2 regions of the Paenibacillus sp. sptzw28 genome follow, and region 2 is predicted to be linked to the other one. Evidence: predicted binding sites of a transcription regulator. Region 2 holds the regulator's gene; the other holds the start of a gene.
The links. The regulator NrdR, encoded in region 2, represses ribonucleotide reductase genes. The targets are predictions, from matches to a motif close to AACACNATATATNGTGTT.
Positions count from the first base shown of each region.

Region 1: a site for NrdR is predicted at 3,248-3,265, ahead of KZ483_RS11925 (adenosylcobalamin-dependent ribonucleoside-diphosphate reductase). Genes of this name have one in related genera too.

Region 1 is NZ_CP080545.1:2,674,492-2,689,588, forward strand. Features, by position in the region: gene KZ483_RS11910 (hypothetical protein) at 1-28, opposite strand, end outside; gene KZ483_RS11915 (YqhG family protein) at 194-1,189, opposite strand; gene KZ483_RS11920 (DEAD/DEAH box helicase) at 1,186-2,985, opposite strand; gene KZ483_RS11925 (adenosylcobalamin-dependent ribonucleoside-diphosphate reductase) at 3,325-5,991, shown strand; gene KZ483_RS28480 (hypothetical protein) at 6,352-6,480, opposite strand; gene KZ483_RS11930 (SDR family NAD(P)-dependent oxidoreductase) at 6,654-7,448, opposite strand; gene KZ483_RS11935 (helix-turn-helix domain-containing protein) at 7,597-8,595, opposite strand; gene KZ483_RS11940 (DUF2798 domain-containing protein) at 8,923-9,159, opposite strand; gene KZ483_RS11945 (VOC family protein) at 9,149-10,039, opposite strand; gene KZ483_RS11950 (SDR family NAD(P)-dependent oxidoreductase) at 10,074-10,793, opposite strand; gene KZ483_RS11955 (winged helix-turn-helix transcriptional regulator) at 10,933-11,298, shown strand; gene KZ483_RS11960 (SDR family oxidoreductase) at 11,558-12,298, shown strand; gene KZ483_RS11965 (glycoside hydrolase family 43 protein) at 12,761-13,759, shown strand; gene KZ483_RS11970 (OmpL47-type beta-barrel domain-containing protein) at 14,032-15,097, shown strand, end outside.
Region 2 is NZ_CP080545.1:2,366,485-2,381,581, reverse strand. Features, by position in the region: gene splB (spore photoproduct lyase) at 61-1,074, opposite strand; gene KZ483_RS10475 (MetS family NSS transporter small subunit) at 1,315-1,419, opposite strand; gene KZ483_RS10470 (sodium-dependent transporter) at 1,416-2,960, opposite strand; gene KZ483_RS10465 (hypothetical protein) at 3,109-3,264, opposite strand; partial or broken gene KZ483_RS10460 (ArsR/SmtB family transcription factor) at 3,254-3,532, opposite strand; partial or broken gene KZ483_RS10455 (SRPBCC domain-containing protein) at 3,565-3,813, opposite strand; gene KZ483_RS10450 (DUF1345 domain-containing protein) at 3,810-4,475, opposite strand; gene KZ483_RS10445 (class I SAM-dependent methyltransferase) at 4,847-5,452, shown strand; gene KZ483_RS10440 (MOSC domain-containing protein) at 5,515-5,973, shown strand; tRNA gene KZ483_RS10435 (tRNA-Ala) at 6,208-6,283, opposite strand; gene nrdR (transcriptional regulator NrdR) at 6,429-6,884, opposite strand; gene KZ483_RS10425 (alpha/beta-type small acid-soluble spore protein) at 6,992-7,210, shown strand; gene KZ483_RS10420 (lytic transglycosylase domain-containing protein) at 7,286-7,852, opposite strand; gene coaE (dephospho-CoA kinase) at 7,849-8,445, opposite strand; gene KZ483_RS10410 (MntP/YtaF family protein) at 8,503-9,213, opposite strand; gene mutM (DNA-formamidopyrimidine glycosylase) at 9,364-10,224, opposite strand; gene polA (DNA polymerase I) at 10,364-13,021, opposite strand; gene KZ483_RS10395 (EAL domain-containing protein) at 13,348-14,559, opposite strand; gene KZ483_RS10390 (GGDEF domain-containing protein) at 14,556-15,097, opposite strand, start outside.

The sequences.
Region 1 (15,097 bases), 310 kb from region 2:
CCGCATATAGCGGAACCCATTTGCGCATAAGGCTTCTCACCTTCTTCTTCTTATTGTTGTCGTAACGCCATTGTAACGAAGATGCTCCGAAAAGGGTGTAAGAACCTGTCGCGATTAAGCGGACAAGTCCGTTCTAATTTTGCCGTATCGATGCGAACCAACGTGCGAAATTATTGTTCGTGTCGCTTTATCGCTATCCGATACCTTCCAAATAAAAGATACCGCAGTTTATGGCGGAAGCCGTCACGCGCGGTTCATACTGCCAGCGTATTTCCTCCTGCCGGCGCTCGAATTGCTCGATGATCAGAGTGCGGTTCTCATCTTCCAGCGATGAAATCAGCGGTTCATAGTAATGCCGGATGGTCGCCAGCTCATCCGCGAGGCGTGCTGCTGCCGCTTGCGCCCATGAATAATCGTATGTCCTAAGCTTCCTCTCAAGCGTTTGCTCGGCGATTGTTGCCGCTTTATTGAGCGAGAGGGCGTTTTTTGCGGTATGGATGTTGGGCGGCAATTTCGGCGTCATACGGCACTGAGTTAACGAGTCGTAGAATCGTTCGACGCATTGGCCGGTCGCCAGCGACACGCCGAAGGAATGGATTTCCTCGCGCTTCATATCGCAAACGAATTCAACTTTCATATTCACTCCAAGCCAAGCTGTATATGCCGTGGACTGAAGCGGATGAGCGCTGCGCTTCTCCGGTTCCTGAAAGAGGCAGACATAGCTTCCGCCCAGCTTGGAAGACTCGAACAGCTGCTCAAGTCTGCGTGAGCCGAAGTAGAGGTCTTCCCGGGGGACGCGGCCGACGGCGTTCAATTTGCCATGAACGAAACCGAACGAACGACCCAGCGCGGCATCGGCAGCGGCGGCGACGCCCCCGGCAGCTCCGAGCGCCGCTGGAGCTATGCTTCCGGGATTGCCCCCGCCTGCTGAAGCCTGGGTGCCGTCCGTTTCACCTGCCGCCAACCGTTCATCGTATTTCAGCTTGTCCGTTACGAGCAGCATGGACATCGTTTCCGGTTCCGCTCCAGTGCGGTCTACAAAGCTCCAGTAATAGGGTCGATTGGTCAGGTCGCGGTCAGCCCTAGGGGACAACTTCACGAGAAAATGCGCAGGCGATTTCTCGATGATATGGCAGTTCGTGGTTTCCAGATACCGCTGCACAAATTTATGCACTTGTCGTTCGTTCAAGGTCTCACCTCCACGGTTTGCCCTACGGCGTTTATAATCGCCCCGATAGCCTTCATGCCTTCAGGTTCCTCCGATTCAACTTCGCTTCGGATACGGCTGAGCGAATTGCCCAGATCATCAATTTGCTTGCGCAGCTCAGTAGAGTTACCTGCTTCAAGCATCACGCGCGCAAGCTTCTGCTCGAGCGATTCCTTCTTGTCGAATCGTTCGAGAATATGGTCAAGCTCGCCGATTACCAGCTCAAAGAGGTTGATTTTCTCATGAAGCAGGCTCACAATGTGCTCTTCAATCGTGCCGAGCGTACAAAGGTTAAAGATCTTCACATCGCTTGTCTGTCCGAGCCGGTGCACCCGGCCGATTCTTTGTTCAACCCGCATCGGATTCCAAGGCAGATCGAAGTTGATAATGTTGTGGCAGAACTGAAGGTTGATGCCTTCACCGCCCGCTTCAGTCGCTATAAGGACCTGAGCGCGGCCGCGGAACAAATCCATCATCCAATCTTTCTTACCCCGATTCATGCCTCCGCGATACGGGACGGCGACCAAATTGTGCGAACGGAAGTATTGAAGCAAATATTCCTGAGTGGCCCGGTACTCTGTGAAGACGATTACTTTATCATTCATCTCGCGTATCAGCTCTATTGCTTTCTCTGCTTTCGTATTCGCTTGTATGCCGCGGATCACCTCGACGAGGCCCCATATTTTCGCGCGGAGGGGCGAGTCCTCGGATGTCTTCTTAAACATATTAACAAGCGTCAGAAACACGGCGTCGCGGCTGCTGCACACCTCGCGCTGGAGGGTAACCAGAGAGAGCATGCTTGTCAAATCGCCGCCGCTCTCGTCATAACGCTCACGTACGAAGCTTGTAACTCCGTCGTAAAGCGCCTGCTCCTCGGGCGAAAGAGCCAGCGGTATGTTTTTCACGATGCGTTTGGTAAATTGTATCCCTCCGTCTCCCCGGCGGTTGCGGATCATCACGGTAGAGAGTGTCTCCTGGAGCTGGCCCTCATTCTTGGGAATCCGTTTATCGACAACAAAGTTGGAAGCGAAATCGCCCTGACCGCCGAGCTGTCCGGGCTTCAGGAGCGTTATCAGGTTGTAGAGCTCGTCCATATCGTTTTGAACCGGCGTGGCGGTTAGGAGCAGGCAATATTTTTTGCGCAGCAGATTCACGAATTGGTAGTTGCTCGTCTTTTTGTTTTTCAGCTTGTGCGCCTCGTCGATAATGAGCATATCGTAGTCGTAGCTTAGCAAAATATCCTTGTGCGGGTCGCGCTTGGCCGTATCGATCGATGCGACGACGACGTCGTACTGCCAGGTATGCTCCCTTTTCTGGGCGATGGCCGGAATGCCGAACTTCTGGTTCAGCTCGCGCACCCACTGCAGAACAAGCGATGCGGGAACGAGAATAAGCGCACGGCGGACAAGACCCCTAACCAGATATTCTTTGAGAACGAGACCCGCTTCAATCGTCTTGCCAAGCCCAACTTCATCGGCAAGAATGGCGCGCCCGCTCATCTCGTGAAGCACTTTGCGCGCGGTGCTAATCTGGTGCGGCATCGGCTCCAGCGCCGGCAGGCTGCGCATGCACTGAAGATCGTCGAAGCTGCCGATAAGCTTGGTCTGCTCGGCTTCTACCGCGAGCTGGTACATCGTCCAGTCGTCCCACGGACCGTTGCGGTCTATGCGCTCCTGCAGGTTATGGAACCATGTACGGTCAAACTGCAGGTGGGCGTTGGGGTGAAGCTTCCGGTTGGCCGAGGCGGAGCCGCTGCCGGGCGGGTGTTCTCCTTTCATCGGATAGTTCGTCGGTTGCGTCATGGAGGAACTCCTTCCAAGGCAGGGAATGGATTTATTGTCCATAGTATGGCCTTGGTCGCCGTAATTCATAAGAGAACCGATGCGAAAAAAACTCTCTTTGGTCTTTTTTTCTGAAATGTTGGTAAAAAATGCGCAGGAAGCAGAAAATAGAAGATCGGAGCGGGAATAGGGACATGGCTTCAGTTTTTGGCGTAATAGCATCATTGAATCAATATCTAGTGTGCTGTATTGTATTTATTACACAATATATAGTGTTTACATCTTCTGTGACAGTGGTAATCAGAATTAGTGAGCGGATTGGAGGTTGGCTTAAGAATGGGGACGAAGCAAGCGGGAACTCTGGAAGGGCTTAGCGAGAAAATATTTTTGGACCGGTATGCGTGGAAGAATGCAGAGACGAGCAGCACGAAAGTCGGAGATATTGTACTTGTGCTGACGAAGGACGATCCGAAATTTCCGACTAAGGCAGTCGGTGAGGTGACCGCGCGGGAAGGCGATGAAGTGACGGTTCGGCTTCGAAGCGGTGAAATTGTCCAGTCTTCTATCGAGAAGCTGACGCTCACCGTGGAGAAGACACCGGCCGAGATGTGGGAGAGGCTCGCCTCAGCCATTGCAACAGTAGAAGAAACCGATGAGCTGCGGAAAATATGGCAGGAGCGGTTTCGATATGTGCTGGATGATTGGAAGCTGGTTCCGGGCGGGCGTATTGCGGCGGGCGCAGGGGCAAGCGATGAGCTGACGCTGTTCAACTGCTATGTGATCCCTTCTCCGCAGGACAGCAGAGGCGGGATTATGAAGACATTGACGGAGATGACCGAAATTATGGCGCGAGGCGGCGGGGTCGGCATCAATCTCTCTTCGCTTCGTCCGCGCCGGGCTATAGTTGCCGGGGTGAACGGCTCCTCCAGCGGGGCGGTATCATGGGGCGGGTTGTTCAGCTACACGACCGGCCTGATTGAGCAGGGCGGCTCCAGAAGAGGCGCGCTCATGCTGATGATTAACGACTGGCACCCGGATGTGCTTGACTTTATTACGGTGAAGCAGACAATGGGACAAGTCACCAACGCGAACCTCTCCGTATGCGTAAGCAATGATTTCATGCAAGCTGTGAAGGAAGATCTGGATTGGGAGCTTGTGTTTCCGGACACGAAGGACCCCGAATATAATGAGCTTTGGAACGGAGATATCGAGCAGTGGCGTCGTTTAGGCAAGAGAGTGATCTTGTACAAAACCGTCCCTGCGCGGGAAATCTGGCACACAATCATCGAGTCTGCGTGGAAGTCCGCCGAGCCGGGCGTCGTATTCATGGAGCGCTACAATGAGATGTCCAACAGCTGGTATTTTAACCCAGTCATCAGTACTAATCCTTGCGGTGAACAGGGCCTGCCCGCATGGGGCGTCTGCAACCTGTCGGCGGTAAATTTATCGAAGTTTTACGATGAAGCAAGCCATGATGTGGACTGGGATGAGCTGTCGAAGGTGACGCGGTGGTCGGTCCGTTTTCTCGATAACGTTATTGACGCGACGCCGTATCATTTTGCGGAAAATGAGCGGAATCAGAAGAAGGAGCGGCGCGTCGGGCTCGGAACGATGGGGCTTGCCGAGCTGATGATCAAGCTGGGCATCCGTTACGGAAGCCCGGAATCACTCAAGTTTCTCGATAAGCTGTACGGCTTTATGGCGAGGGAATCTTATCTGGCGTCCACGGAAATTGCTGCTGAGAAGGGCTCGTTCCCGGCCTTCGAGGCGGTCAAATACTTGGAGAGCGGATTCATGCGCAGCATGATCGCGGCGTTTCCGGAGGTGGGCGAAGCCATTATGAATCGAGGAATGCGCAACGTCACGGTCATCACGCAGGCGCCGACAGGGAGCACGGGGACGATGGTCGGGACGTCGACGGGTATAGAGCCGTACTTTGCCTTTGAATATTTCCGGCAGAGCCGTCTCGGGTACGACAAGCAGTATGTGCCGATTGCTCAAGCTTGGAAAGATGCGCACCCCGGCGAGGAGCTGCCGGATTATTTCGTAACCTCGATGAGCCTGTCGGCCGAGGATCACATCCGTGTACAGGCGGCTATCCAACGATGGGTGGACAGCTCAATCTCGAAGACGGCAAACTGCCCGAACGACTTCACCGTGGAGGCCACCAAACGACTTTATGAGCTGGCCTTTGAGCTTGGCTGTAAAGGCGTGACGATTTACCGCGACGGCAGCCGGGATGTTCAGGTTCTGAACGCGGATAAAGGGGAAGCAAAAGCGGATGCAGCGGTGAAGACGGAGAAGGTTGAAAAGGCAGACAAGGCGGATGAAACCGCCAACGCCGCGAAAGTAGATATAGAAATAAACGTCAATCCCGGCGATGGACATGTGGTCGGCTTGACCGGCGCCGCCACTCAGCCGGAGCCGGTTGTCGACAAGGCCTATAAGAGCCGCCCGCAGGTGCTGCGCGGCGCGACCTATAAGATCAATTCGCCGTTTGGCATGGCATATATTACGATCAACGATTTGAACGGCTCGCCGGGCGAAATCTTTCTCAATGTCGGCAAGGCCGGATCGGATGTATTCGCAATGGCGGAAGCGCTGGGCCGGGTCTGTTCTTTATTTCTTCGTTACGGCGACCACGGTAACAAGGTAAAGCTTCTGATCAAGCATTTGAAAGGAATCGGCGGCTCCGGGGCAATCGGGTTCGGTGTTAATCGCGTTGAATCCATAGCGGATGCCGTGGCAAAAGCGCTTGATATGCATACACAGGGCGACGTAAAATCAGAAGGACAGTCGGATACAGTTGGAACTTCTATATACCTTCAAGGATCTGTCAGCCCTGAGGTTTCATCGTCCTCTGAGCATGCGGCGGCAAGTGAAAACCCGTATGAAGCGGCGGCTGCATCCCGGGATTTATGCCCATCGTGCGGCTCAGCTTCGCTGCTTAATCTAGAAGGCTGCAAAACATGCAGCAGCTGCGGATACAGCAAGTGCTCCTAGGACGTTGAAGCTCATCAATTAGATTAGAATATAATAAAAAAACCACGATTTGGTATCGTGGTTTTTTTTATTCACAAAAATTCTGTGGTAAAGCAATGTATCTAAGGCACCGTGATACAGGTTGCTTTGGCATTGCTTTCTCTTTCATTTTATTCTCTATAAACGTAATCTTCCTCATGATCTTACCTACCTGTTTAGGTAAGACGCAAGCTGCAGGAAACGCGATGAGTATGATATCGTGTGGTGTCGGAATTTTTGAAAAGTGATAACGTGAAAGCTCCCGTCGCACGACGGGTGAAACTTTGGCAGCCAACAATTCGATTGCCTTCGCAACCTTAGTATATGGCATCCCTCCGATATCTAACTGGACCATGAACCGGTTGTGCTCGAATAGCTTATGTTGATGCAAGCGGAGAGCATGCTGCCTCCCGTCTCATCTGGCGTCAACTCGATGCCTTTCGATTCCTTATACAGACCAGTCAGCACCAAGTTTCATAATAGGGAGAATGAAGCCCCGCTTGCGTTCGCGGGGCACTGATTAGAGAAGAGGCCAGAGCCGGCCGCAGGCTTAAATATCATCAGCCTGCTTGCCGACTCTGGCCTGACGGTCCCAGGCTCATCAAGCGAATTTGAAAAAGTCCTTGCCCGATAATTAAAAAATGTTAAAAAATAGTCGGTACCATTCCCCCATCCATACGGATTGGAGAACCTTTAAATGCGGATGCATAAGGACTACATACAAATGCAGTTAGTCTACCTATTTCAATAGGCTTGATAAATCGCTGTATTTCAGATTGAGGTAGGTTTGTAGTCATAAATTCTTTCTCTTTTTCTGAAAAAGTCATACCTTCATTAGGGTACATACCCTCAATTATTTGATGAACATTTTCAGAGAGTGTTGGTCCTGGCATGATCGTATTGACTGTAACTTCTGTTCCTTTTGTTAATTTAGATAAGCTTTTTGACAATGATAATAGCATTGATTTTGTCATACTATACTGAGGCATTAGTCCTGAAGGCATAATTGCTTCTTCACTCGCAATAAAGATAATGCGGCCATAATTATTTTTTAACATTTTGGGTAAATAAAATTTAGATAATCCATTTGCAGCAAGAACATTAGTATGGAAGTATTTTTCCCATACTTCATCGTCAACGTCCTCATATTGCATAATTTCATAAATACCCATGTTATTAATTAAAATATCAATATTGGGGTATTTTTCAAATAAAGCTTCTCTTTGCCCAATATCCACAATATCGGCTGTAGCATTTTGAGGAGAGGTAGCCGGGAAATTTAACTTAATTTCATTTACAGTTCGTTCTACCTCTTCATCATTTCGTCCATTAATCAGTACATTAACACCTTCTTTGGCAAGTTCAATGGCAATTGCTTTACCTATACCTTTCGTTGATCCTGTAACTAAAGCTGTTTTATTGTTTAATCCCATATCCAAAATACATTTCTCCTTAAATTAGTAGTCATTTTTAAAACAGTCTTGTGCTCCGGATAGTGATTATATTACCTTGTCTGGATTGTTCAGTAACTAGCATATTGCGCCAAAGTTCTTGTTTAACACGCCAAATAATAAAGCTCAGCAAATACTAGCTCTTTGTACGCCAATTTGAAGGAGTATCACCTTCCCAAAGGCGGAAGGCGCGGTAGAACGAGTTCTGGTCTTTATATCCAATCAAGAAAGCCACTTCTTTAATATCGAGCGAGGGGTCTGCCAAGTACTCTCGTGCCTGCTCATGTCTAGCTTGTGTCAACAGATGCTTGAAGCTCGTGTTTTCGTCAGTAAGCCGGCGCTGCAAGGTACGAGCGCTCATACCCAACTCCTTCGAGACAGCCTGAATGTCGGGACGCCCTCCTGTGAGGCTACGTTTCATGGTCCATTTGACCATCTCGGTTATTGAGGGGCTGCGCTGTTGTTCATCCAACGATCGGTCTAGAACGAGAGTAAGGATCTCCAGCAACTCTTCGTTGTACGAGACAAAGGGGCGGTCCAGATCTCTTCGATGTAGCGTCAACCGGTTATATTTTGCACCAATCCGGATACAGCAGCCGAAGTAAGCTTCAAGGGCCTGTACATCGCCCATTGAATGCGAAAATTCGACGAACCGCGCCGTCAAAGGTTGACCTGTGCCCCGGCGCCCAAGCTCCAGAAGATATGCCAGCGTGATACCAACCAGCATCGGCGGACCGGGTTGCTCGGTATACAGCCATTCCAGTTCGATTGTACAGTGCTCGCCCTCCTCGGTGATACGTAAGCTTTCAGGGGGGCACAGTTGTTTGTACCGAGCCATTCGGTTTAGAGCGTCGCGGTAGTCACGAGCGTGGTAAGTCGCTAAGACGGTTGCTGGGTACTTCGCTGTTTCAAAGACGGTCGCAAGCTTGATGATTCCTTTGGCGGTGTCACCAATGAGATCGGAATAAGCCTGCCAGATCGCGAAATATTGGGCGGTGGTGACTACTGGTTCAGTAATAATGGTGAGCGGCAGTCGTGCTTTGCGAGCTACGTCGTTGGCGGAAATCCCTAATTGACGTAATCCTGCCCAAAATCCTGAGGGGATTTTAATACGGTCAGAGGTATAAGACTTCACACATTGGACCTCCTTTAGCTACTTACACATTTATTGAGGTTTCTACATTAACGGAACGAAGTTACTACCGGCAGCGTCATTAAAAAAGTCATAACTAAAACTAAGATTTGTCGATCGTACATTTAGCGTAATCTCCCTCATACGTTGATGATGAATAGAAGAGCAGCTCAGTAAAAGTTAAAGTAACCGGAATCAAATAGGTTCATTCTGATTCCGGTTTTTCTATTCCGGAACTACCCTTAGTAGTCCTCGACCTCAACATATAGAACAAACAGTATTCCACCGATTAATCCGATAGGTTGGGGAATAATGGCATTGCTTTCTCTTTCATTTATTCTCTATAAACGTAATCTTCCTCATGATCTTACCTATCTGTTTAGGTAAGACGCAAGCTGCAGGAAACGCGATGAGTAAGGCCATTCCCCAAGTCGTAAGCCATGTTCCAAGGAATGCGAATCGGAATCCCTCATTGACCAATACCATGAAAAAAGAAATAATCGCAGACATGCACAATGCCATGATAAAAGAGAAGGTGATACGCTCGTACTTTTTATTAATTTTCAATGGAATTACTCCTCTCCAAAATGATCTGATCCATATCGAGCAGTTCTTCGTGGTGAATGGCCGCATGCGGACTCATTACAATACCGTTCCCCGCAGGATCTCGCACAAAACGAAAGTCGCTCGGAGATTCCAGTAAAGCTTCGTCATTAGGTGCGGTTATTGAAAAATAACGAAGTCCAATTGCGGAAATATCCGGCCGCTGGCCGCCGCGACTTTCCCAAACATGAAATCCAAGATGATGATGATAATCACCGAAAGAGACGAATACGGCGCCAGGGATTCGCATCGATACTTGAAAACCGAGATCTCGGACATAAAATTGCTCGGCTTGGCTTAGGTCTGAAACCTTAAGAAGAACATGGCCGATTTTCCTATTCGTTGCGATTTCGGGAGAGTTAGACTGTAGTTGATGGCTTAAGTCCAAAAGCTTTTGTGCCAGCTCCTGGGAACTAAGCGGTCTGTGCAGAACAAGCTCCTCCGATGTGAAATCGCGCGTAATTTCAATAAGAATGCCATCAGGATCGTTTAAATATATCGATTCATTAACTCCATGATTCGTAATCATTCGAATGGGATAATTTCTTTCCAATATTCGACCCAAATGCCGAGCAAGCTCAATCCGATTCGGAGCTAGTATAGCCAGATGATCGATTCCGGTTGCATTGGATTTTCTTTGAATCGCTTTTTCTTCTCGCGCCAAAATGATTAACGGCTCTGTAATAGTGCCTAGTACAGCGAACCGCTCGGATTTCAATAGTACATGGAGTCCGATAATAGAATGATAAAAATCAATCGATTTTTCCATATTCGTGATGTTTAAAGACACATAACCGATAGGAAATGTAGAAGCCAGTCTATTTTGGTCGAATATTTGTTCCATTTATGCGTACCACCCTTCATTTGAGATAGATGCATCAACTTCCGCGCTGGATCATGTAGTGTAAAGGTTTCTGTGAAGCTTCAGTATCGCCTTGAATGAGTTCGGACATAAAACCTCCAAGATCCTCTGGATCGTACCAGTTCGCTCGCGCTACTCCTCTTGCAACACGTTCGCGCGTTCGTATTGGACCTATAATTAATTCATATATTCTAGGACCAATAGACTCTTGTTCAGCAGCCATTGTCAGCACAAGCGACTTTTTAGCGGCATTGGTTAATCCGATGAGACCTGCTCCCGGATAAGGACTATCGGCGCTTAGACCGCTTAAATGAATCAGGGCTCCGTCCGTCTTAAGCAACGGAACAAGCGTGCGCAAAGTGCGGAAGTGGCTTGTTAGATTATCCTGAATGGCCTGCTCCCAAAGTTCATCGCTCACGTCAATCAGCCTTCTGTTTGCTTCCCCCCAGGTGCCAATGGCGACGACTGCTCCGTCTAAGTAGCCAAATCGCTCTTTCAATTTGTCGTAAACCTCGCGACTTCCCTCCCGATCCTGATCAAGATTGACTTGCAGGGTGATTAAATTACTGGTATCAACGCTGGAGGAAAGATATACTCGTAATTGTTCAAGCTTATCCTCATTACGGCCAAGCGCGACCACTTTCGCTCCATGCTGGAGGAGAAGCTTGGTTACGCCCTCTCCAATACCTCCTGTTGCTCCTGCTACTACAATCGTTTTCCCAAAAAGCCTGTTCATACGTATTCTCCTTTCAAATTTGGATTGTTGATGATGCCCTCTGAATGCTATTATAAATACAAACATCCAAAATAATAAGTAAGCACTTTAACGTGCCATACTATCTTTAATGATACTATTGTAGAATGGAGCGGTTTGCATGGAAAATAAAAAGCCTGATACTTGCCGGAATGGCGTGGAGGCTTCTTTGGAGATTATAGTGGGGAAATGGAAGCCGATCATTTTGCTACATCTGCTGCACGGAGGAACCAAACGATTCGGGGAATTGAAACGACTGCTCCCTGATATCACGCAAAAGATGCTTACCGCGCAGCTTCGGGAGCTTGAGGAACAAGATATAATCGCGCGAAAAGTTTACCCCGAGGTGCCGCCGAGGGTTGAATATTCGGTTACGGAATATGGGCGTGGCCTTTACGACATATTGCAGCAAATGCATGAATGGGGCTTGGCCCATCTGGAACACATGGCCAAAAAAAATTCTCGGGCAGGGGCTAGGCAAGACTAAGGACGCCATCCCGCCTTTAAAGATTTGTGGGTGAGATGCCGCGAGGAATCCTTTTTTATATTTCCAGAGCAAAATACAGCATGTTGAGTCATCAATCATTTCGTATATAAATAGAGGGATTAGGGTAATCGGGACGAAAACGACAGATCATCAGAATTTTCATTAGCAATCGACCCGAAAATTTTCGGACTACACTTGACCTAGAGTGAACTCTAGATTTTATACTGAATCCATCTTGATTTAGAAAGGGTGGATAAAAATGTTGAACGTAGAAGACAAAGTTGTGATTATTACCGGGGCATCGAGCGGAATCGGTGAGGCAACTGCAAAATTACTCTCCCAAAACGGAGCGAAGGTCGTACTGGCAGCAAGGCGTGAAGAACGACTACGTTTACTAAAATCCACAATTGAAGAACAAGGTGGTGTTGCTGTGTACAAAGCGACCGATATCTCTTCCCATGTGGAGGTAGAAGAACTCTCGCGGTTTGCCGTTAACGCCTTCGGTCAGATCGATGTCTTGGTTAATAACGCTGGTATAATGCCTTTATCTTATTTACATGAGAAGAAGGTTAAGGAATGGGATCAAATGATCGATGTCAATATTAAAGGAGTGTTGTACGGTATCGGCGCGGTTCTTCCGTATATGCGGGAACGAAAACGGGGACACATCATTAATGTATCATCAGTAACGGGACATATCGTTAGAAAATCCTGGGCTGTTTATTCAGGAACTAAATTTGCCGTACGGGCAATAACCGAAGCCCTCAGACAAGAGGAGGCTGAGAATAACATTCGGACTACGATTATTTGCCCGGGAGGTGTAGTAACCGAACTGGTCCAAACGATATCGAACGAGGAGATTAAGAAAAACATTGAGGAGTCCCTGCAAGCGGCATTGCCTGCAGAGGCTGTTGCGAAATCCATTTTATACGCTATTTCCCAACCTGAGTATACGGCAGTTAACGAAATCATTGTAAGGCCTACAATTCAAGAATTATAATAAGGTCAGTTCTGGAGGAAGTAGCGTGAGTATCTTTACGTGTATTAAACTGCTCTGACAAAGCAGACTATGATAAAACCAAGTCTTCCGACACTAAAAACAGCTATATTGACAGAGCCGGTGTTTGGGGGTAACATCATGTTTGTAAGCGTTTTATAAATTAATTAATAATCGGTCAAATTGGTAAGAAATATACGCCGCCCATATTTTTTGATCAGTTATGAAACCCATTACATAAGTTTTGTTTTACAATGACTACGGTCCTGACCAGCCCTTGTATTCCATCTATTTCGTGATTTTAACTTCACTTCTGTCCTGAAACGCTTCACCCCCTCTTCGTAGCAGATAAAGAACCTTCACCGACCGCTTTATGTTCGTCATCGACCAACTGCCCAGACTGCCAAGCAAATCCTTCAGCATTTGACATTGAAATGGTATGTAGAAAACGAGAGGGGGTGTTTTATGCCGGTATATAACGCCGCTTCAGATACTTCGAATCCGTGTAAAGAGCATCGATTAACGGATATCCCTGTGCATGATCCTTTTGTTCTCACTGACGGGAAGAATGAAGTCTATTACATGTATACCAGCGGAATCCCCGGGTTAACCGATTTGGATCGGCATGGCGTATTGGTGTATAAGAGTACGGATCTGCTTGAATGGGAAGGGCCGTATGTCGTATTCACCGTTCCGGACGATGTGTGGGCACATCCAGGGCACGGAAAATGGGCCCCGGAGGTTCATGAGTATAAAGGCCGGTTCTATTTGTTTGTGACACTCCATAACAATGACAGCATTATTGCAGAGCCTCCCGAAGTCTGGAAAATCAATCACATGAGAGGCACCAGCATTGCCGTCAGCGATTCTCCGGAAGGGCCGTTCGAGCTGCTCAAAACGGATGCCCCGGTTCCACCGGCCGATTTCATGACCCTCGATGGTACTCTGTATGTGGACGAAGACGGTCAGCCATGGATGGTATACGCCCATGAGTGGATCCAGCTCATTGACGGTACATTCGAAGCGGTCCGCTTGAATAACGATTTGTCGGCAGGCGTCGGTGAACCGATTCACCTGTTTAAGGCATCCGATGCTCCGTGGATAAACGCGGAAGCAACGCCAAACACCAAACATAGCGTCTATGTAACGGACGGATGCCAGCTGTACAAGGGAAAAGGCGGACAGCTCCTCATGCTTTGGTCCAGCTACAACAAGGGTGGCTATGTCCAGACGATTGCAAGGTCTCGGTCAGGCAAGCTTAAAGGTCCGTGGGAGCAGCTTGAACCGCTCGTATACGGAGACAGTGGACACGGGATGCTGTTTCAAACATTCACGGGAGAGCGGATGCTGATCCTGCATCAGCCCTTCAAGCTGCCGGATTCCAGGGCGAAAATATATGAAATGGAAGAGACTGAAGACGGCTTTAAGGTGATACGAGCGCGCGAAGATCTTCATGGAACTTGAGGGGGGAGGGATATTTCCCTTTCGCCTGCAGATAACGTTACAGCGGCTTGACCCTTGTATAATCATTATTGCGACATAATTAACGTTCGCTAAACGGTAATGTAATTGTTGGGTTTTATGAAACCGGTTACACTAACCTGGTTTCGTTAACTATAACTATAAAACATAAAGTCAGGAGGATTAAACAGCACATACGGAAGATGAATTCTCGATCGTTTAACATTGAACTCAACGCTCGTTTCACTCTAGCAAAAAAAAGGAGAGGAATAACGATGAAGAAAAGGTACAAGCCGCTAGTTCTGCTTCTGTTGTTATCATTAATAATGCCTCTTAATCTCGCACATTTAAAAACAGTTTCTGCCGCGCCTGCAGCACCCGTGAGTTATTTCACGGATGATTTCTCGGATGGAGATTATACGGCTAATCCGGCTTGGACAGTAACCTCCGGAACATGGAACGTCGCTGCGTCTCCTACTGATACCGGCAACAGAGTGCTCAATCAGACGGACACCGGCGAAGGTATTATCACCGGAGGAGATTCCGCATGGACGGATGTAGCGGTTACAATGCGTTTCTACACCGGGGGCGGCGGAGCCTTTCCGGGAATTCTGGCACGTGTCCAGGACTCTCGGAATTTCTACTATTTTCAAATGCAAGCAACGGGTGCTTTGGTTCTTTCCAAAAGGATCAACGGTTCTGATACCACTTTAAAAAGTCTCTCTTATACATTAAGCAAAAACACATGGTATCAGTTAAAGATGGTGTTGGTTGGAAATTCCATCAAATGCTATATCGTTAACAACGGAACGGACAAGCTTGTTTTCGATGTGATTGATACTACCTACAAAAGCGGTAAAATCGGAATCCGGAACAAATGGCAGGCGGTTTATTTGGATGATGTTAAGGTAACGGATGCGCCGGCTGTAAACACTTCAGTCCTTCAGTCAAGTTCACAAACCGGCACTTCTGTTTCACTTGGCTGGGATCCGGTTGACGGAGCATCCAGCTACAATATTTACCGTTCAACGACACCCGGAAGCGGTTATGCCTTTGTTGGGAACAGCACAACAAACAGCTTTGTGGATACCGGGTTAAGCTCTGACACGGCTTACTATTATAAATCAGCGTTCGTATATGGCGGACCGACAGAATCCCAGTGGTCATCCGAGCTAAGTGTACGGACGAATCCAACGCCTCCTGGTGCACCGACGGGACAATCGGCGGCTGCAGTGAATTCATCAACCATCAATTTGAACTGGGCAGCAGCGGCCAAAGCAACCGGCTACAGGGTATACCGCTCATCGGATGCAGGCAGTACCTTCACCAAGGTGTATGACG
Region 2 (15,097 bases):
TGTTCCATTTCAAACGTAATAAATTGAAAGAGCTGAACGCCTGCCCGTTCAGCTCTGTCATTAAGTGAAGTATTCAATTTTGGCTAAAGGAAAATGGAGGAATATTTTCTCCGTTATGAACTCGCGCAACGCCTGCGCCTGTTCGTCGGGATACACATATTTGCCTTGGCCCCAGCGTCCCCATTTGTATTTGCGTTTGGCTTCGTCCATCTCCAGCTTGGTCTTGGGGTAGCGTGCTTCGATTACTCTCTTCGCTGTTTTCGTAAACCGGTGCTGGATCAGCTCAAACGTCAGATCGGATGAGGCTTCAGGGGGCAGCGTCTCCGCCACCCTTGAAAGCAGGTCCGCATATCCCTGCTCCCATCCTTCATGCCATATAATCGGCGCGATGATAAAGCCAAGGGGATAACCTGCTCGAGCGACTTTACCTGCTGCAGTTATCCGTTCCTGGAAGCTGGAAGTGGACGGTTCGAAATGACGAATCACGTAATCGGCATTGATGCTGAAACGAAAGCGTGTATGTCCATTATGTCTGGCGTCAAGCAGCGTATCTACATGATGATATTTCGTAACAAAACGCAATCGACCGCTTGGCTGGTCGGCCATAAATTCGATTAGCTGCTTCAAGGATCCCGTAATATGCTCTATGCCTACAGGGTCTGAGGTGCAAGCGGCTTCAAAGCGGGTTACTTCCGGGTCACGTTCTTCTATATATTTGTGCGCGGCTTGCAGAATGTCTTCAATATTGACATAAACCCGTATATACGGCTTGGCCCCAAGCGTCGTTTGAAGATAACAGTAATGGCAGTGCCCCATGCAGCCGGTAGCTATCGGAATCGCATATTCGGCCGACGGCTTCGATGTGTCGAATGTGAGCGTTTTGCGAATACCGACCACTAACGTGTTCTTCGCGATCTTATACTTCTCGAGTTCCGTTTCTCCTGGCAGGTTCGTAATCCGGTTGTGGGAAGTTGTCATATGAACGGGCAAAGCGTGATGTTTAGCCCACTCTAAGATCTGCTTTCCTTTCGGGTATTCAAGCGCATCCGGTTCAAAATAGACCAGCTCCGGCATGAATTTTCGAGTTTCGCGCGGCGCTTTGGAAATACGTGTCGTAATAATAAAAACCCCTTTGGCTTGACTTGGCCATGTCTTGTATAGGAGTAGTGTGTTTTATTTGTTAATTATTATGCAATCGGGACGGTCTGTGACGGCCCAGCATGCCGTCTTCTCCTAGGCGCAAAAAAACCCAATCGCATTGGATCGGGGTTTTTGCGCATCAACGTTCTATTTGAACTGGGGCGTAAAGGGATTTTACGCTTTTTTACTTTTCTTAATTGCTATAGCAATCGTAAGAACGAGTCCGCCCCATAATAAGACTGCCCCGAACAGTAACATACCAATCGCCGCTCCGCTCATGCCCGGAATCCCTCCTGTTTGATATCTGTTTTCCATTTAAACATGTATGCTACAATGAACGAAATCAATAAAGTTGCGCAAACCAAAAGCCATCCGAATGTTAATAGTGCATAAAACGGGTACCCCTCATAGGCTTTTGTGAATTCCAGCTGGAAATTCTTATATGACATAAAGAGCAATACGAGCGGAGTAACGCCCATAATCATGATATTCCACCAGGTCCCTACACGAAAGTCGGATACCAGGTTGTTATCTTCCCGAATGCGGGTTATATTAGCAAACCAGCCGACGAGGACGACCTCAAGCAGACCGGCAATAACAATACCGAAGTTGTTGATGAAGTGATCTATGATATCCAGCAGCACTATTCCGGCACCGGTTGTATAGATGATACTCACGAGCGCACAAACGCCGACTACACCATTGACGGCCGCCTTTCGGGTCAGGCGAAACTTATCCATCAAAGATGCGATTAAAACTTCCACGATTGAGATCAATGATGTGAAACCGGCAATGATAAGCGATAGGAAAAAGAGCATCCCAAATGCACTGTTGAATATGGGGAACGTATTAATTATCTTTGGAAACACGACAAAAGCGAGACCAACTCCTGAGGCAGCCACGTCTTTCACTTCACTGCCAGTGGATACGGCCATAAATCCGATTGCCGCGAACACGCCTATTGCAGCAAGGAATTCAAAACCGCAGTTGCTGAAAGCCATGATAAAGCCACTGTTATTGACTTCCTGTTTCTTGTCCATATAGCTGCTATAGGTAATCATGATAGCAAACGCAACAGAAAGGCTGAAAAATATTTGCCCATATGCGGCCATCCAGACACTATACCATTCCGGATTTGTGCCGCCGAGAAAGCCAGGCAATATTTTAGCGAAATTAGGAGTTAACAGGTGATCCAATCCTACAGCTGCGCCCGGCAGCGTAATAGCACGGATTACAATCAGTATCATGAGAACAAACAGAATCGGTATGAAAATTTTGCTCATCATTTCAATTCCTTTTTTCACGCCGCGGATAAGCACATAATAGGTCCCTGCCCAAACTGCGATTAGTGGGAGCAAAATGTGCCACTGTAAACCTCCTAAATTCAAACCCGACTCCGTAACAGCATCATCGGGAACACCCAGATAGGTTCCGAATAAAAAAGCTTTCGTATCTTCACCCCAACTTAAGTTGAACGAGTAGAAGAAATAGCTGACCGCCCAGGCAACTACCGCAACATAATAGGTTGTAATAACAAAACTAATCAACACCTGCCACCAGCCGAGCCATTCGAACTTGCGGGACAGCTTGCTCAACGATAAAGGCGCGGACCCTCTGCCTGTCCGACCGATACCGAATTCTAACAGCAGAATTGGAATCCCAGCTGTTATTAAAGCGAAGAAGTAAGGAATTAAGAACGCCCCTCCGCCGTTTTCGTACACAACGTACGGAAACCTCCAGATATTTCCTAACCCGACCGCCGAGCCGACTGCAGCCAGTATGAAGCCTACCCTGGTCCCCCACTGTTCACGTTGTTCCATTCTTTTAATTTCCTCCTCATTAGTGTAATAGCTTTTAAAAATCATCATATATTCAAGCCATATTGTCTTAGTTGGCTTCGTCTGACTTTTCGTATTGTATCATAAACGCTTTCTTAAGGAATACCATTTCCTTATTACTAACTTTTACCTAATCATTCCACTCATCTGTGAGCGTCAGCAATTTATTCCGCGGAGGCGCTTGCCAGCCCCATTCCGGGTTTTCACCGTAGAGATACGCCCATGCCGGGCGTACAATGAAAAAACCGAGAGCATAATAATACGCATCCCGGTTCTTACTTTTCATCCCAATATTTTTCAAAAAAGGTTAGCCATTGTTTTATTTCCACCAGGGGCTCTGGCTGAAGCTTGTACCGCGTTTCCCGTCCGACCTTCTGACTGCTGAAAAGTCCCGCATCAGATCGAATATGCAGATGCTTGTTGACAGCTGTGCGCGTAAGCGGGAAACATTCCGTTATTGCAGCAATCGGCATTTCCTTGTCGGCAAGCAATTTAATCAGCCTTCGGCGGGTAGGGTCGGCGATTGCCTGAAATACATCGTGCTTTAATGCAGGCGCAGTGAACTTAAGCCTCTACATATTTGACGGTGCCAGTCATCTCCCCAGTCAATGCCAACACGATTCGGTGGATCGAGTTCTGTCACTTTACATGGGGAATCAGCGAAATGCCCTGCATGAAGGATGAATTCACTGCCCACGATAGGTTTAAAAGTATTAGCCATCCACCATGCGGCAATACCTTCCGAAGCAGCTACAGCTTTCCATACTTTTTCAATCGGAGCATTGAGGACAACCGTTTTACGGATTTCCGGTATAAATCCATCAGCCGGTTTCATACGATGTTTACGGCACGGGCAGCTAATACAGCAAGAATGACTAGCGAAATGGAAGCTTGTGTCATCATTAGCAGTTTTGCACGTCGCGACATAACCGACGTATCAGTTGGGCTGAAAGCAGTATTTGTATTAAACGCCAGAAATAAATAATCAAAAAAGCCCGGTTTCCAATTTGTCAAGCCTGCCGCTATTTGTGGGAAAAGAAAATCCGGTGATTGGCTTTGCCCGGTGTGGCGAGAGACTGGCCCTCCTTGATCTACTTCCCAATACCAAACTGTAAAAACAATGACATTAGCTACCCATAATAGAACCGCATCCCGAAATAAACTCGAAGCTACAGCTTTATGAGTAAACAACGTGTCGATTAGAAAAATAACACTGCTGATGAGCCCCGATGTCACAATCCCAAGAATGATAAAGGTCAATATACGAGTGAATACATGATGGCCCCTTGCGACAGTATAGATTAGTGGAACAAGAAGCATAAATGAGATGGCGGGTATAAACCAGCTTGCACCAACCGTTAACATCTCAGGTAGTGAAGCAAGCAGAGCTCCGATTACGAATATGGCAATCAGAAAAGACCAGCGTGAAATCCGGAGATTTTTGGGAATCTCGTGCTTCGATTTTGTCATTTCCTTAATGTTTGACCAGGATTTCATCTAGTTATGCTCCTTTTGAGTTTTTCGTATACGGGTGCTTATATTCGGATTAGGGTAGTCAAAGGAAAAACGAGCACATTCCAAAATAAACCATAGGAAAAGGGATGTGCGAATAACAAACAAGAGATATCCTTGTACCCCTATATAATTATGTTCTTCTCCCCCGAATAAAGCAATTATGAGCAGTGCGTCGCCCTCAATAAAGGGCAGCAATACAAGTGCGCTTAACTGCGTTAAAATATTAAAGATGCCCAATATTGAAATCAATGGATGAAGAGGAGAAAAAGAATAGAAGAATTATCGCATAACGAGTCCCTGCCACAAAACAGGCATCAAACAGTTTGTTATAGTTTGTTATTACTTTGGGGTGAATGGTATTGGGAAAATGGTTTCCTGAAGCTTATGATATTATAATGAAGCCGCTTGAGCGAAGACGATTTGAACATATTCGAAAACAATTACTTCAGAATGCGAACGGAATCGTGTTGGAGATCGGATCAGGGACAGGATTAAACTTTCCTTTTTATGAACATGCGAAAAAGGTCACCGCAATCGAACCAGATCCTCTTATGAGACAGCGATCGTTAGTAAGATTAGAAAATGCCCAAATCCCAATTGAGGTGATATCTGCAAGGGCGGAGAGTTTACCATTTCCAGACGATAGCTTTGACTGTGTCGTGTGTACTTTGGTCTTTTGTACGATTCCTACGTCACGTAAAGCATTGGAAGAAATACGTCGGGTTTGTAAGCCGGATGGACAAATGTTAATGTTCGAGCATGTAAAAGTTAAACACCCGGTTCTTGGTCCACTTCAAGAATGGATGACGCCACTTTGGAAACGATTATGTGACGGATGCCATTTAAACCGCGATACGATTGAATTGGTAAAGCAGGAAGGATTCAAAATTAACAGGATAGAGCGGTTCTATAAGGATATTTTTGTTGTTATTAAAGCCATTAATAAAAAACAAACCTAACATCGTTCAAACTTCTATCACAATAAGTGACCTTTGTTACACAAGAGGTACCCAGCATCAACGTGGAAATTGGCGGCATTCCGGAGGATCGTCATTATGGAATTCTCCGTCCCGCGGACTCTCGGCAAAAAATTTACCTGCGGGGTACGATGATTGCAAACCGACGACAAATAAGTATCGTTTCATACGAAGACTGCCAACGCATTGCTGAACATATGGGGCTTCCATCAATCAAGCCAGAATGGCTAGGAGCTAACATAATGATAAGGGGGATAACGAAGTTAACTGAGCTTTCGACCGGTGCTCGATTAATTTTCCCGGATGGAACAGGACTTATTTGCGAAGGAGAGAACCTTCCTTGCTTAGGACCTGGTAAGGTAATTGAGTACATTTATAATCAAGCAGGCCTTCACCGCGAATTTGTGCCTGCAGCTCAAAAATTAAGGGGAATTGTTTGTTCAGTAGAACGTGAAGGAAAGATATGTAAAGGCGATTCTCTTAGGATTATCAGTACATCCTAATAAACGCATGAATCATCAATACAGTTAATGATGAACAGAATGGAACAACGTAGCCAATTCATCCAATACGTCCACGTGGACTGAACCCCTGGGGTTCGCCCACCTAGGGGCTTCCTTCAGACGCCGTGCTTCTCCACTTGATGTACTTTCGATGATGATTGTTCAATCGCTCCCACTATGGGCTCCAGCAATATAAAAAATCCACCTTAATATGAGGTGGATTGATTTTAGTATTGGTGGAGACTAGCGGGATCGAACCGCTGACCTCTTGCATGCCATGCAAGCGCTCTCCCAGCTGAGCTAAGCCCCCGTGCTAAATTGCCCTTACTTTTTGAATCATTTTTTGGGTGTGTAACCAACCAGATGGTGCTCCCAGCTGAGCTAAGGCCCCATGCTTTATCGCGACAAGAAAGATCGTAACACAGAAGCGGCAATAGTGTCAATACTATGTGCCGCTATTGTTTCGAAAGCAGGCTGCTTAGCTCTTTCATAAACATGTCGATGTCTTTAAATTGGCGGTAAACGGATGCAAAACGCACGTAAGCCACTTCATCGACCGGATACAGCTGGGCCATTACAAGCTCGCCGATTTCCCGACTTTCCACCTCGGCTTGAGCGGTCGTTCGGAGTTCTTTCTCTACTTCAGACACAATAACTTCGAGCATCTCGACAGGCACAGGCCTTTTTTCGCAGGCCCGGATTAGTCCGCGCAGTATTTTGTCACGGCTGAATTCCTCGCGGCTGCCATCTTTCTTTATGACGATCAGGGGCGTTTCCTCCACCATCTCGAACGTTGTAAAACGCCGGGTGCATTTCTCACATTCGCGGCGTCGCCGTATCGATTTATTTTCGTTGGCGGGTCTGGAATCCAGCACTTTCGTCCCTGCAAAGTCGCAATACGGACATTTCATCGATTCTAAGCCTCCATCTTTGAACGACGGTTTACCAATCGTTACCTGTTATGAAACTTGCGATTTCGCACATAATACAGTTACCAACCGTGAGGAGGTGAAAAACAATGGGTCAAAATCGTAACAGCAATCAACTGGTTGTACCACAAGCCAATGCTGCGCTTGACCAAATGAAATTTGAGGTCGCGCAAGAGCTGGGTATCTCCATCCCGCAAGACGGTTACTACGGTAACATGGCTACGCGTGACGCCGGCTCCCTCGGGGGTTACATCACCCGTAAACTGGTACAAATCGCAGAGCAATCCATCGCTGGACAGTTCAAATAATGACGTGGCTTCATAACGGAAGCTTTGGTCGCTGCCTTTACCGGTAGCCGGCCAAGGCTTTCTTCTTATTCCGTCCTAAAATACCGGATATAATTTCTTGTATTTATTATAATAATAAATGACTCGCTGTACATAGTGCCGGGTCTCGCCATAGGGCAGTTTATCCACCGTCTCGAAACGGCCGTCCCACACCCCATCGGCCATCCAGCGGTTTACCGTACCGGGACCGGCATTATATGCGGCGATAACGGCAACCATATTGCCATCGAACTGCTGGTGAAGCGAATTCAAATACCATGCCCCTATCTCGATGCTTATATCAGCCCGACTGGCGAGCGTATCCGTCGTCACATTTGTAAAGCGGCCCTGCTTGACAATCCACTCCGCCGTATCCGGCATGAGCTGCATAATGCCGAGTGCGCCTTTCTTGGAAACAGCGTTTGCGCTGTAATTCGTCTCCACTCGGATAATCGCCGCAACCAAATACGGATCAAGGTTGTAGTTCTGTGCGCTGATGCGAATATCCGGCTTATACTCAATCGGATACATCCAGCGGTTTATCCAGTCGGAATTGAGGAAAAGCAGCACGATAACAGTAAAAAGAAGGACGAGCAGCACGCGTTTGCGGAATATTTTGCTCATGGCAAGCCTTGATCCCGCCAAAACTGCGCAATTTGGCCCTTGGTATCTTCAAGTGTACCGCTGTTGTCGATTATGAAATCCGCAAGCCGCTTCTTCTCTTCGATATCCATCTGCAAATCTATGCGCTGCTTAGCCTGATCGGCACTCAAAGCGTTACGAACCATAAGCCGCTCCATCTGCAGAGCCCTTGGTATGTATACAACCATAACGCCGTCATAAAGCGAGGCCTGTCCCGTTTCATATAGAAGCGGAATATCTGCAACGACCAGCCGGTCGGGATCCTCTTCCAAGTACGCATCCATCTGCTTCCACATTCTCACCCGGATTGCCGGATGCAAAATTGATTCCAGCTTGTCAAGCCTCTCGCGGTCGCCGAAGACGAGACGTCCAAGCTCGCTTCTGTTCATTGTCCCATCGGCATTCAAGACAGCCTGTCCAAAAACAGAAACGATGCTCTCAAGCGCAGGCTCCCCGGGAAGAACGACCTCCCGCGCCACTTGGTCGGCATCGACGATCTTGGCGCCGCGCGCGGCAAGCATTGCGGACACGGTGCTTTTCCCGCTTGCAATGCCGCCCGTTAATCCAAGTCTCATTGTTTCACCTCATAATACCGCATCCGCGGTATGCGGACACTCACTTTGTAGTATTGCCTACAGCAATCTCATGATTCCAATCACAATTAGCATAATTCCCGGCAAAACCGATAATGTCTGCATTCCCCGCCATGCCGCGAACCGCAGCCCCAGACGCATGCCGCCCAGCAAAAACAATCCGCTTGCCGATGAAATGACAAAGGCGGTCATCAGGGGAGAGAAACCAAGCATCGCCGCACCAAGCCCTGCCCCAAAGCTGTCAAGCGACAATGCAAAACCGAGCAGCACTGCTTCAGATGCGGAAATGATGCCCGAGCTGTCGACGTCCGCGATTTGCGGCCTTCGCAGTATTTGGATAACAAGACCGAGCCGTTTCCATTCAAAAACGATAACGGGGGTCGTGAGCATAATATTCCCATCCGAGGTCATCACCGTCTTCGACCCGGTTTCGGGCGCCGGGTCACTGTGATCCTGCTCGCCTCGGTCCGATTGAGACCGGCTGCGCCAATACTGAAAGATAGCCCAGCCGCCTAATAGCACAAGCAGATAAGCTCCGATTCGTTTGGCCGTAGCAGGTGACATATAGCCGCTCAGCACAGTGCCGATTTGCATCGCTGACCAGACTACAAATCCGGAACAGAATGCGATAATAACCACCGAAACCACAGGAATCCGGATGCGCCGCAAGCCGTAAGTCACCCCGACACCGAAACCATCCAAGCTCACGGCGACAGCAAGCAGCAGTAGTGCCAGAAGGTGTTCAAGCATACGATGTCCCTCCATTAACTGGACTAAGCGCTCCGTTTGCCGTTGATCGCTCAAGAAAGCCGGAAAGAGGCTTTCAGTCAAGGAGACGTGTGTGCATTAGCCCATGAAACATGAATGGTACATCATATGCGATTTACTCATACTCGTGCATTATTTACGGACAGGCTTGGCCGACTTCTTCTTGGGCAGCGGCTGGCATGCGGTGCAAATATGAGTCCCTCTGCCGCCTACCACGAATTTCTCGATAAACCTGCCGCACCTGCTGCACGGTTCGTTCTTGCGGCCGTAGACGAGCAGTTCATGCTGAAACATTCCCATCTCGCCTTGTCCGTTAACATATGATTTAATGGATGAGCCTCCAGCTTCAACAGCACGTCCGAGCGTTGCCCGAACCGCCTCATACAGCCTGGACCATTCGGCGGACACCAGCGTATTAGCTTCCCGCTCCGGATGAATGCCGGCGGCGTACAGCGCCTCATCGACATAGATATTGCCAAGTCCAACCACATATTCCTGGTTCAGCAGCAACGGTTTTATTTTCGTCGTCCGCTTGGCCAGCGTGTTCTTGAAAGCCTTGAGCGTGAACGAATCGTCAAGCGGCTCGATTCCAAGCTTGCTGAGCGGCGGCAGCAAGAGCTCCTCGCCCGGGGCGAAAAGATGCATCGTGCCGAACTGCCGCACATCCTTATATCGCAGTTCCGTACCGTCGTCGAAGTGAAACCGCACATGCGTATGATGCTCTACCGGCTCGTCCTGCCGGTACACGCCGTAACGTCCTTCCATTCGTAAATGTGAAACTAGAACAAGCCCGTCCAGCAATATGCGAATGAATTTCCCTCGGCGTTCGACCGAACCGATTGTACGGCCGGCAAGCATTCCAGCAAATTCAAGCGGTTCCTGTGGCCGCTGAATAATTCTCGGAAGGGTAACGGTAACGCGCTCGATCCGTTTACCTGCCACGAGCTGGTTCAGCGTCCGCCGAACGGTCTCAACCTCCGGCAATTCAGGCATCCATTATTCACCTCCACTAAAGGGTCGGTATCTATGCGATCCATCTGCAGAACAGCGGCTGCACAGAAATTCCGACAGCTGCAGCTTACTTCTTAGCAGCAACCATCCCCTATTATAACCTATTACGGGAAGGGATGCTTTATTTGGCTTCGTACCAATTCACACCGTAATTGACATCCGCTTTGAGCGGTACATCCAGCTTAAGCGCGCTCTCCATTACTTCGGGAACGAGCTTCTTCATTAGCTCCAGCTCATCCTGGGGCACTTCGAAAACCAATTCGTCATGTACCTGCAGCAGCATTCGGCTGCGAAGCTTGCGTTCCTGAAGCTGTTCATTCATCTTCACCATCGCGAGCTTGATAATATCAGCGGCAGTACCTTGAATCGGAGTGTTCATTGCAGTCCGTTCGGCGAAAGAGCGTAAATTAAAGTTGGACGCTTTAATTTCCGGCAAATACCTTCTGCGCTCGAGCAAAGTCGTCACATAGCCGTCACGGCGCGCCTGCATGACAATATTGTCCATATATCCACGCACTCCCCGGAATACTTCAAAATATTGCTCAATGAATTTAGCGGCATCTTTCCGGGTAATGTTCAAGTTGTTCGACAGCCCGAAGTCACTGATTCCATAGACGATTCCAAAGTTAACCGCTTTGGCCGAGCGGCGCATGTTGCCGTCGACCTCCTCCGCTTTGACGCCGAATACGTCCATTGCCGTTTTTGTGTGGATATCCATATCTTGAATGAAAGCTTCCTTGAGCTTCTCATCCCCGGAAATGTGCGCAAGCACGCGCAGCTCGATTTGCGAATAGTCGGCCGCCAATATCATCCAGTCCGGTTCGGAAGGAACGAATGCTTTGCGTATCCGGCGTCCTTCTTCAAGCCTGATCGGAATATTTTGCAGATTCGGGAATTGGCTCGAAAGGCGTCCGGTTGCGGCGATCGTCTGGCGGTAATACGTATGAACCTTTCCGGTATCTCGGTTGATCTCTTTAAGCAGACCCTCGACGTAGGTGGACTGAAGCTTGGTAAGCTGCCTGTAATGAAGGATCAATTTTATGATTTCATGGTAAGGCTCGAGCTTCTCCAGCACATCCGCATCGGTCGAATAGCCTGTTTTCGTCTTTTTCATGGCTGGAAGGCCAAGCTTCTCAAACAGAACCTCGCCAAGCTGCTTCGGCGAACCGATATTGAACTCCATTCCTGCATGGGTATAAATATCGCTTTTGTACCGTGAAATGCCGAGCTCAAGCTCAGCGCCAAGCTCTTCCAAGGTCCCTTTATTAACCTTGATGCCCTGCTTTTCCATCCCGGCGAGCACGATGGCCAGCGGCTGTTCAAGCTCGTAATAGAGCTTGTCCATGCCGCCGCTCTCAAGGTCCCGCTGCTGAAGCGGTACGAGCTTGCGGACAGCGTCCGCCTTCGCGGCCAGATGGCTGCAAAGCGTCGCATTGTCTGGAACCTTGAATTTTGCTCCCTTGCCGTAAACCGCTTCATCCGGCTGAACAAGAGGCAGGTTGTAGCGGTGCATAAGAAATGAAAGCGTCTGATTCGACTCTGTCGGATCAAGCAAATAAGCCGCGAGCAGGACGTCGAATGTCGTGCCGCACAACTCAATCCCAAGCCAGGCGAGAGCCAGATCCGCCTTATGCAGATCATAGCCCCGCTTCGGGGCATTGCTGTCCGCAAGCCAGTTGCGCACCGGCTCTCCCGCCCGGTCCATCAATTCATCGTATGGGACAACAAGAACACGGTCACCCGACGGCACTGCAAGGCCGAGAAGCTGTGCCTGATGCGGATTCTCTCCGTATGCTTCAATGTAAACGCTCTCCGCTCGCGACAGCAGATCGTTAAGCGCCGCAGCGGTCAAATCACCGGCAAAGACAATATCATACGAAGCCTCCGGGGCGACGCCGCCTTCTGCTCCGGCGCCGGCTTCAGGGAGGTCGAGCCGCTCAATAAGCGACTTGAACTCCAGCTTTCTGAACGTTTCCGCGAGCATCGCTTTATCGTAACCGGAGTAAACCAGCTGTTCTTCTTTATTTTCGAGGGGCACCTCACGGAATATGGTTGCCAGCTTCTTGCTCATCCTCGCATCTTCTTGATGGGCTTCGACCTTCTCTTTCATTTTCCCCTTAAGATCAGCCGTGTGGGCAAGCACTTCTTCTACAGTGCCATATTCGTGAAGCAGCTTGAGCGCGGTCTTCTCGCCTACTCCGGGTATGCCGGGTATGTTGTCGGACGCGTCTCCCATCAAGCCTTTCAAATCGATAATTTGCTGCGGTGTAAGACCGTACTTCCCGCGGATTTCATCCGGGTCGAACCGTTCAACCTCACTTACCCCTTTGCGGGTCAATGCAATCGTCACATGATTCGAAGCAAGCTGCAGCATATCTTTATCGCCGGAAACGACGATTGTCTCGACTTCCTGCTCATCCGCCATTCTTGTCAGCGTTCCGATAATATCATCGGCTTCGTATCCCGGCAGCTCGAACTGCGCTATGCCGAACGATTTCAGCATTTCCTTGATGACCGGGAACTGCTCGGACAGCTCTGGCGGCGTTTTGGCGCGCCCGCCCTTGTAATCGCCGTATCCTTCATGCCGGAACGTCACCTTGCCCGCATCGAAAGCAACGAGCATATGCGTGGGCTTTTCCTCTTCAAGAAGCTTGAGCAGCATGGTTGTAAAACCGTAAACCGCATTTGTATGCAGGCCGGCTGAATTCGTCAGAGGAGGCATCGCATAAAATGCCCTGTTGGCAATACTGTTTCCATCGATCAATATCCATTTATCCATCCGAAAGGCACACCTCACCTTGAATTTCCTTCAATCTATCATATCATAAAGCGGACCGGCTTTCCCATAATGCCCGGCTTCCCAGCCGCACAAATGTAATTGTCAATAAAATCATCCTGATAGCGGTGACACCATAACATTTGAGTGAACCCGCGGAACAATGAACTAAGACGAAAAGCCAAAAAGCTGGTTGCATATATCAACCAGCGCCCGAAAATACAGGTGAATATTTCCAAAAGCAATATCAAAGCCAGCCAATTTGTTAATCCCGTTCTCGCACAACAATTTATTCCCCACGCCCCGCGATTCAAATCCGGATTAGTCCGTTACCCGATTACAGGCTGCGGCCTGCCGAGAAGGTAACCCTGCGCGAAACCGACGCCCATCGCTTTCACATGATGGAGCTCCTCTTCCTCCTCGATACCTTCGGCGACGAGTGAAATATCCATTTTCGCTGCAAACTCGGTAAATGTCTGGACGATCTGCTGCTTCATGGGATCGCGGTGAATGTCCTGGATAAGCGACCGGTCGATCTTAATAAAATCCGGCTTAATTTCAACGATCGATTGCAGCGAAGAGTAGCCGGCTCCGGCATCGTCGATGGCGATCTGATACCCCTGGTTGCGGTAATGATCGAGCAGCATCTTGGCGGCGCCGAAATCCTCGAACGAGCTGCGTTCCGTAATCTCAAAGACGACATTATGCGGCGCCAAACCGAAACGCTCAAGCAGTAGAAGCGTCTGTCCCGGCGTAAACGACGGGTCATTCATAATATGCGCGGTAATATTAATGAACAGCTTCTGATTGCTGCCAAGTCCCATACTGCCTTCTATTGCCCGCTCCCGCGCAAGCCGGTCCAATGCGTATGTCATTCCTTCCTCGGCGGCAAAAGCAAACAGCTCCTGAGGCCCGTCAAACCAGCGTTTGTCAAGGAATCGGGAAAGGGCTTCATAGCCGTACACCTTCCCGCACTTCAACGAAACGATCGGCTGATAGACTGAGGAAATGGTCCTGCCCTGAATCAATTGCCCGAATGCGAGTCGCTGCAGACTCCGCTCGGTGGCGCTTGCCGCTTGTCCATGGATCAGTGCGCGCTTGACGCCTTCATACCAGCGGCTTTCCTCGGGTTCCCCTCCGTTCAGGAAGGAAACCCCTGCATGAAGCTTCAGCTCTGCAATCTCGCCGCCAAGGACGGAATGGATAAATCGGCGCTCCCATTCTCTTTTGAAGCGGCTTCCGAGCTCAAACAGGATCTCTTCAAGCAGCTCCGCAGGCACATGAGGCATAGGAAGACAAACGTACAGATCCTCCTGCATCCACATCCCCGTCAGTCCCTTCATGCCGGCGCTGCTTTGATCGGCGATAGCCTGTTCGGCAAACCGCCTCCAATCGGTGCGAATCAGCTTCCTAATTTCCTCCCTTTCCTTAGCCTTACCATGCCAGGCCAGATAAATGATTCCCGTCGGTCCGCTTTCATTGCCGCACAGGCTATTGGTATAATCGGCTGCGGCTATACCGGTATATCGTTTCACGTTCACAATCGTCCCTCTCCCGGATGCATTTCAAAGACGTTCTCCATTATAAATGCGCTGCCCTTAATTGCTTTGGCCTGCTTCTTCAAGCGGGCGGCTGCCTGCGAAACAACCGCAGGCGTGATAGGACGAATACCGTCCCAGATAAGCAAAGACAACGATAAGCTGACACCATTCTGCTCAACCCGGTTTCCGCTTCGGTCCACCACATTAGAGACATCTACGCCGCCGTAATAACGATTCACTCCGCTTTCAAAGCGCTCGATGAACTGCCCGCACAGCTCCGCGGGTTCAATTGCGTCTGACAGCACGATAAAATCGTCGCCGCCGATATGTCCGATAAAATCGTTCTTATCGTCCGAAGCACTTCTGACTTCAAGCAGTACCTCCGCCAAATAACGGATCAGCGCATCACCTTGGCTGAATCCGAAACAATCGTTGAACCATTTAAAATAATCCAAGTCGGCGTAAATGATGGAAAATGGCTTACCGGTATCAATACGCCGTTTCATTTCGCGATGGATGACAACATTGCCGGGCAATC